Regions from separate parts of the Variovorax raffinosi genome, predicted to be linked through region 1. Evidence: riboswitches for the same ligand, from Rfam matches in the RefSeq annotation. Region 1 holds a riboswitch; the other holds the start of a gene.
What was found. Region 1 has a riboswitch for S-adenosylhomocysteine ahead of ahcY (adenosylhomocysteinase). Riboswitches for the same ligand answer to the same signal wherever they lie in the genome.

Region 1 (3,410 bases):
ATGCGCCCAGGCCGCGCGTGGTGGGCCAGTTGGGCGACTCGGGCAGGGCGATCCGCATGAACTGCACCGCCGGCGTGGTGCTCAGGCCCGCGCTCAGATAGACGTTCTGGCCCCCGATGCGCGCCATGCGGAAGTTCGCGGTTTCGTTCGCGTTGGCGGTGTTCGTCGCGACCCATGCGTCGTCGGTTCCAGCCGCGACCGTGTAGGTTCGCTTCGAGGCGGCGGGGCAGAGGTCGATCTTGTAGATCACGTTGTCGAAGCAGAACTCCAGCAGCGTGCCGCTGCCCGAAATGCGCATGGCGAGCATCTGCGAATCCGGGCCACCGGGACTGCGCGTGATGCCGAAGCGGTTGTAGGTGCCGTCCAGTTGCGATGCGGTGGTCACGAAGTCGCGTGCGGCCGCGAAGGGCTGTACGGCGTACGTGGCGGGGCTCGAATACGCCGTCTGGAACGGGAACGCACCGACGATGGCATCGGCCGTGACACGGAAGCGCGCCGTGTTCGCCGTAGTGGTGACGCGGCCGCTGGCAAAGACGTAGGTGCCCGGTTCGGTGAAGTCCTCGCTGAAGGAGCCGGATTCCGCCGCGCCGAGGTTGTCGGTCATCGTGTAGCTGCCAGCGTCGAAGTCGACCGACAGCGTCTGCTGCGTGCCGTTGGCCGCGTAGACGCGGTAGGTGCCGCTGCGCGCGTCGGTGTTGTCCTGTGCCTTGGCCATCGCAGGGGCCATCGCGACCTCCGCTTGCGGCTGGGCATTGCCAGCGGCAAGCGGGAGCCCGCCGCCCGGTGCACCGCCACCACCACCTCCGCAGGCCGCCAGCAAGGCGACCAGTCCGCAACCCGCGAGATATCTCGTCACTCTCATGTGGATCCCTCTTCTTTTCAGATGGGCTAGGCAGCGAGCCGGCTGGCTCCTGAACCGAACCCCGGGGAAATCGTAAAAAGAGGTGTCTGTAACGCCGAGGCTGACAAATGCCAGCCCAAACCCCCCGGCTTGGCTCGGCCTTGCGCCCCGTCTACAATCCGCCGTTCCGAGGAGCGTTGCAGCGCCATCAGGCGTGAGGCTCGGACCACATCGCAACCACGCTCACCCGCTGTTCTCGCGGTGAGTTTTTTCCCCGTACGCAGTGGCATCTTTCAAACCAGTTTTGGAGTTCTCATGAGCGCTGTTCTCAAGCCGACCCCCGTTTCGACCGTCAACCAGGCGATCGCCGACCTTTCCCTTGCCGCCTGGGGCCGCAAGGAAATCCGCATTGCGGAAACCGAAATGCCCGGCCTGATGGCCATCCGTGAAGAGTTCTCCAAGGGCCAGGCGCTCAAGGGCGCGCGCATCACGGGCTCGCTGCACATGACCATTCAAACGGCCGTGCTGATCGAGACGCTGCAAGCCCTGGGCGCCGAAGTGCGCTGGGCTTCGTGCAACATCTTCTCGACGCAGGACCACGCCGCCGCCGCCATCGCTGCCGCAGGCACGCCGGTGTTCGCCATCAAGGGCGAGTCGCTGACGGACTACTGGGAATACACGCACGCCATCTTCGACTTCGGCCCCAAGGGTTCGAAGGGTGAAGGCCCGAACATGATCCTGGACGACGGCGGCGACGCCACGCTCTTGATGCATCTGGGCCAACGCGCCGAGAAGGACCTGGGCGTGCTGGCCAACCCGACCAGCGAAGAAGAGCGCATCCTGTACGCCGCGATCAAGGCCAAGCTGGCTGTCGATTCGACCTGGTACACCCGCAAGTCCGCCGAAATCATCGGTGTGACCGAAGAAACCACCACGGGCGTGCACCGCCTGAACGAGATGAGCGCCAAGGGCACGCTGCTGTTCCGCGCCATCAACGTGAACGACTCGGTCACCAAGAGCAAGTTCGACAACCTGTACGGCTGCCGTGAATCGCTGGTGGACGGCATCAAGCGCGCAACCGACGTGATGATCGCCGGCAAGGTCGCTTGCGTGGCCGGCTACGGCGACGTGGGCAAGGGCTCGGCACAGGCACTGCGCGCACTGTCGGCGCAAGTGTGGGTGACCGAGATCGACCCGATCAACGCCCTGCAGGCCGCGATGGAAGGCTACAAGGTCGTGACCATGGAATATGCCGCCGACAAGGCCGACATCTTCGTGACGACCACCGGCAACAAGGACGTCATCACGCACGACACGATGGCCAAGATGAAGGACCAGGCCATCGTCTGCAACATCGGCCACTTCGACAACGAGATCGACGTCGCTTCGATCGAGAAGTACGAGTGGGAAGAAATCAAGCCGCAGGTCGACCACATCACCTTCCCGGACGGCAAGAAGATCATCCTGCTGGCCAAGGGCCGCCTGGTGAACCTGGGCTGCGGCACGGGCCACCCGAGCTTCGTGATGTCGTCGTCGTTCGCGAACCAGACCATCGCCCAGATCGAGCTGTTCACCAAGCCCGACGCCTACCAGGTCGGCAAGGTCTACGTGCTGCCCAAGCACCTGGACGAGAAGGTCGCACGCCTGCACCTGAAGAAGGTCGGCGCCATGCTGACCGAACTGACGGACTCGCAAGCAGCCTACATCGGCGTGAGCAAGAACGGCCCGTACAAGCCGGACACGTACCGCTACTGATCGGGCACATGCGCGCTGATCAACTGTTGGTGGAGCGCGGCCTTGCCGCGTCGCGTTCGCAGGCCGTGCGGCTGATTGCCGGCGGCATGCGCTGGCGCGACGCGGGCACGAGCGACGCGTGGCGCTCGGTCGTCAAGAACAAGGACGACGTGCCCGAGTCCGCCGAGCTGGAACTGGTCGATGCGGCCGAGGCGCGCTATGTGTCGCGCGGCGGCCTCAAGCTCGAAGGGGCACTGCAGGTCAGCGGGATCGATCCCGCCGGCAAGCTGTGCTTCGACGTGGGCCAGTCGACCGGCGGCTTCACCGATTGCCTGCTGCAGCGCGGCGCGACGAAGGTCGTGGGGGTCGATGTCGGCCACGGGCAACTGCATGCGAAGTTGCGCGAGGACGAGCGCGTGGTCGCCATCGAAGGTGTCAATGCGCGGGCCCTCTCGCCGGACGATCTGGAAGAAGAGGGCGAGTCGCGTTTCGACCTGATCGTTGGCGACCTGTCGTTCATCTCGCTCACGCTGGTGCTGCCGGCTGTCGTCGAGTTTTTGGCCGATGACGGCCGCCTGCTCCTGCTGGTCAAGCCGCAGTTCGAACTGCAGCCCGGACAGGTCGGCAAAGGCGGTATCGTGCGCGACGAGTCGATGTATGCGGTGGTCGAAAAGCGCCTGCGCGACGCCTGCGAGGCGCTCGATCTGCGCGTGCTGCAGTGGTTCGACAGCCCGATCGCTGGCGGCGACGGCAACCGCGAATTTTTCATTCATGCCGTTCGCGCGGACGCAGCGAACGGTTCTTAAGGGGACGCAGGTGCGCCTTCCGCTGAGCT
Region 2 (3,410 bases), on a different contig from region 1:
GAGCAGGTCGCTGGTCAGCAGCGCGTCGGGGGCGGCGGGTGCCTGCACCGGGCGAGCCTCGGGGCTCGGCGCGGCTGCGGCGGCGAGCACGTCACGACCGGGCGCCTGCGGCGCGTCGATCGCTTCAGGACCGGCGGCGAACCAGCCGCCGCCGACCGCGATCAGCAGCGCCCCGCCGACGGCCCAGAAAGCCCACTGCCTGCGCATGCCCGCGCCCTCAGAGGCCCGCGCTTTTCAGCCGCGCGGCCTGGTCCTTGAAGATGTCCGGCGGCTTCTTCTCGTAGTACGGAAACTGGCTGCCGTGGGTGTTGCCTAGCACCTGGTTGACTTCGTCCAGGTGGTTCTGGCGGTAGTCGCCCAGGTGCGTGCCCAAGCGGGTGGTGCAGGCCGCGAGCAGACCGTCGTTGGCTTCGCCGAAGAAGAAGAGGGTGCCCAGCGCCGAGAGGGCCGCATCGCTCGGGTCGAACAGGCTCAAGCCGGTCGAGACGCCCGACCACGAGTAGTAGCGCACGCCGTTGACCACGGCCGCGCCGCTCTTGACGTCGCATGAGGAGCCCGCGACCGGGCGCCCCTGCGGGAATTTCTTGTCGAAGGCCGCGCCGCCCGCGGTGGTCAGCGAGGCGAGGGCGTTCAGGGGCACTTCGGGCAACTGGCTCGGGTCCTTGCCCGACAGGAAGCCGATCACGTTCGTCAGCAGTCCGATGGCGGTCACGGCCACGCCTTGGGCGATGCTTCCATCGGGCAGCGTGGCCAGCAGGTCCGCCACCTTCGAGCCGCCGTTCGCACCGCCCACCGAGGTGACCGAGGCGATCATGTCCGGAGCCACCGCCGCAACGTAGCGCACCGTGGGCGCGCCCTGCGAATGGCCGATCAGGTTGAACTTGAGCGTGGGGTTCTTCTCCAGCACGCGGATGGTCTTGAGCTCCTGCAGCAACTGCTCGCCGCGAATCTCCGAGGTGTTGGTGCCCGACACCTGGGCCACGTAGACCTTGGCGCCCGCGCCGGCCAGCTTGCCGGGAATGCCGTAGAAGTAGTCGACGCCCAGCAGGTTGTCGAAGCCCAGCAGGCCATGGACCAGCACGATCGGGTACCTGGTCCTGGCCTCGTCGGATGTCGCCCGGGCCTGCACCAGCGTCGAGCTGCCGCTGGCGGCGGCATGGGCGTTGTGCGCCAGGGCTCCCGCGACCATGAGGCCGCAGCAAAGCGCCACGGCGCGCATCGGATGGGCTGCTGCATGCTGCAGCCGGGCATTCCACTTCTTGGCCATTCGGCGCTCTCCCTTACGTTGGTTGAAAAACACGAACGTTCGTTCGGAAACGGTGGCCGCATTCTGTGGATCGACGCCGAAATGGAAACTGGGGTTTTCCCCGGGGCTGGCCGAATCGACCTAAAATACGCGACTTCCCAAGGAGCGTTGCAGCGGCTTGCCACAGAGGCAAACCGTCAGGCTTGGGGCGACAACGACGCTCGCCTGTTTGACTTTTCCGCAGGTGAGGCCATGTCCCAGATTCCCGCTCCCTCTTCCGCTTTTGTTCCCCCTCCCATGAAGCTGTCCGGTCTCGAACCGGTCGCCATCGGCGCGGGCACGCTGTTCGTCAACATCGGCGAGCGCACCAACGTCACCGGCTCCAAGGCCTTCGCGCGGATGATCCTGAACGGCCAGTTCGAAGAGGCCCTGGCCGTCGCGCGCCAGCAGGTCGAGAACGGCGCCCAGGTCATCGACATCAACATGGACGAGGCCATGCTCGACAGCAAGGTCGCCATGGTCCGCTTCCTGAACCTCATTGCCAGCGAGCCCGACATCGCGCGCGTGCCGGTGATGGTCGACAGCTCCAAGTGGGACGTGATCGAGGCCGGCCTGCGCTGCATCCAGGGCAAGGGCATCGTCAACTCCATCTCCATGAAGGAGGGCGTGGACAAGTTCAAGCACGAGGCGAAGCTGGTGCGCCGCTACGGCGCCGCCGCCGTGGTCATGGCCTTCGACGAGAAGGGCCAGGCCGACACCTACGCGCGCAAGATCGAGATCTGCGAGCGGGCCTACCGCATCCTGGTCGACGAGGTGGGCTTCCCGCCCGAAGACATCATCTTCGACCCGAACATCTTCGCCATTGCCACCGGCATCGAGGAGCACGACAACTACGCGGTCGACTTCATCGAAGCCGTGCGCTGGATCAAGCAGAACCTGCCGGGCGCCAAGGTGTCGGGCGGCGTGTCGAACGTGAGCTTCAGCTTCCGCGGCAACGACCCGATGCGCGAAGCCATCCACACCGTGTTCCTGTACCACGCGATCCAGGCGGGCATGGACATGGGCATCGTCAACGCCGGCATGGTCGGCGTGTACGACGACCTGGAGCCGATCCTGCGCGAGCGCGTGGAAGACGTGGTGCTCAACCGCCGCCCCGATGCCGGCGAGCGCCTTGTCGAGATCGCCGAGACCGCCAAGAGCGGCGCCAAGGACGAGAGCAAGCGCCTCGAATGGCGCGGCACGCCCGAGGCCCCGGTGCACGTCAACCAGCGGCTGTCGCACGCCATGGTGCACGGCATCACCGACTTCATCGTCGAGGACACCGAAGAGGCCTACCAGCAGATCCTGGCCAAGGGCGGCCGTCCGCTGCACGTGATCGAAGGCCCGCTCATGGATGGCATGAACATCGTGGGCGACCTGTTCGGCGCCGGCAAGATGTTCCTGCCGCAGGTGGTGAAGTCGGCGCGCGTGATGAAGTCTGCCGTGGCCCACCTGCTGCCCTACATCGAGGAAGAAAAGCTGCGCGACGAGGCCGCTGGCCGCGACGTGCGCACCAAGGGCAAGATCATCATCGCCACCGTGAAGGGCGACGTGCATGACATTGGAAAGAACATCGTGACCGTCGTGCTCCAGTGCAACAACTTCGAAGTGGTGAACATGGGCGTGATGGTCCCGTGCCACGAAATCCTGGCGCGTGCCAAGGTCGAGGGCGCGGACATCGTGGGCCTGTCGGGCCTGATCACGCCGAGCCTCGAAGAAATGCAGTACGTGGCCGGCGAGATGCAGCGCGACGACCATTTCCGCATCAAGAAGATCCCGCTGATGATCGGCGGCGCCACCACCAGCCGCGTGCACACCGCCGTGAAGATCGCGCCGCACTACGAAGGCCCCGTGGTCTACGTGCCCGACGCCTCGCGCAGCGTGAGCGTGGCGCAGTCGCTGCTGAGCGACCAGGCCACCGCGTACATCGACGAGATCAACGCCGACTACGAGAAGGTGCGCACCCAGCACGCCAACAAGAAGCAGGTGCCGATGTGGCCGCTGGCCAAGGTGCGCGCCAACAAGACGCCCATTGACTGGTCGAACTACACGCCGCCGGTGCCCAAGTTCATCGGCCGCCGCGTCTTCAAGAACTTCGACCTCACCGAGCTGGCCAAGTACATCG

Region 2: linked by a shared signal. The riboswitch ahead of metH (methionine synthase) and the one ahead of ahcY (adenosylhomocysteinase) in region 1 are both predicted to bind S-adenosylhomocysteine.

What each region holds. Positions count from the first base shown of each region.
Region 1 covers NZ_JBPJZR010000007.1:290,038-293,447, reverse strand. Annotated here, with positions in the region: gene ACSFB7_RS21995 (hypothetical protein) at 1-862, opposite strand, end outside; S-adenosyl-L-homocysteine riboswitch at 1,025-1,093, shown strand; gene ahcY (adenosylhomocysteinase) at 1,157-2,596, shown strand; gene ACSFB7_RS21985 (TlyA family RNA methyltransferase) at 2,605-3,381, shown strand; gene metF (methylenetetrahydrofolate reductase [NAD(P)H]) at 3,392-3,410, shown strand, end outside.
Region 2 covers NZ_JBPJZR010000022.1:35,406-38,815, forward strand. Annotated here, with positions in the region: gene ACSFB7_RS36480 (lipase secretion chaperone) at 1-207, opposite strand, end outside; gene ACSFB7_RS36485 (esterase/lipase family protein) at 218-1,267, opposite strand; S-adenosyl-L-homocysteine riboswitch at 1,401-1,476, shown strand; gene metH (methionine synthase) at 1,544-3,410, shown strand, end outside.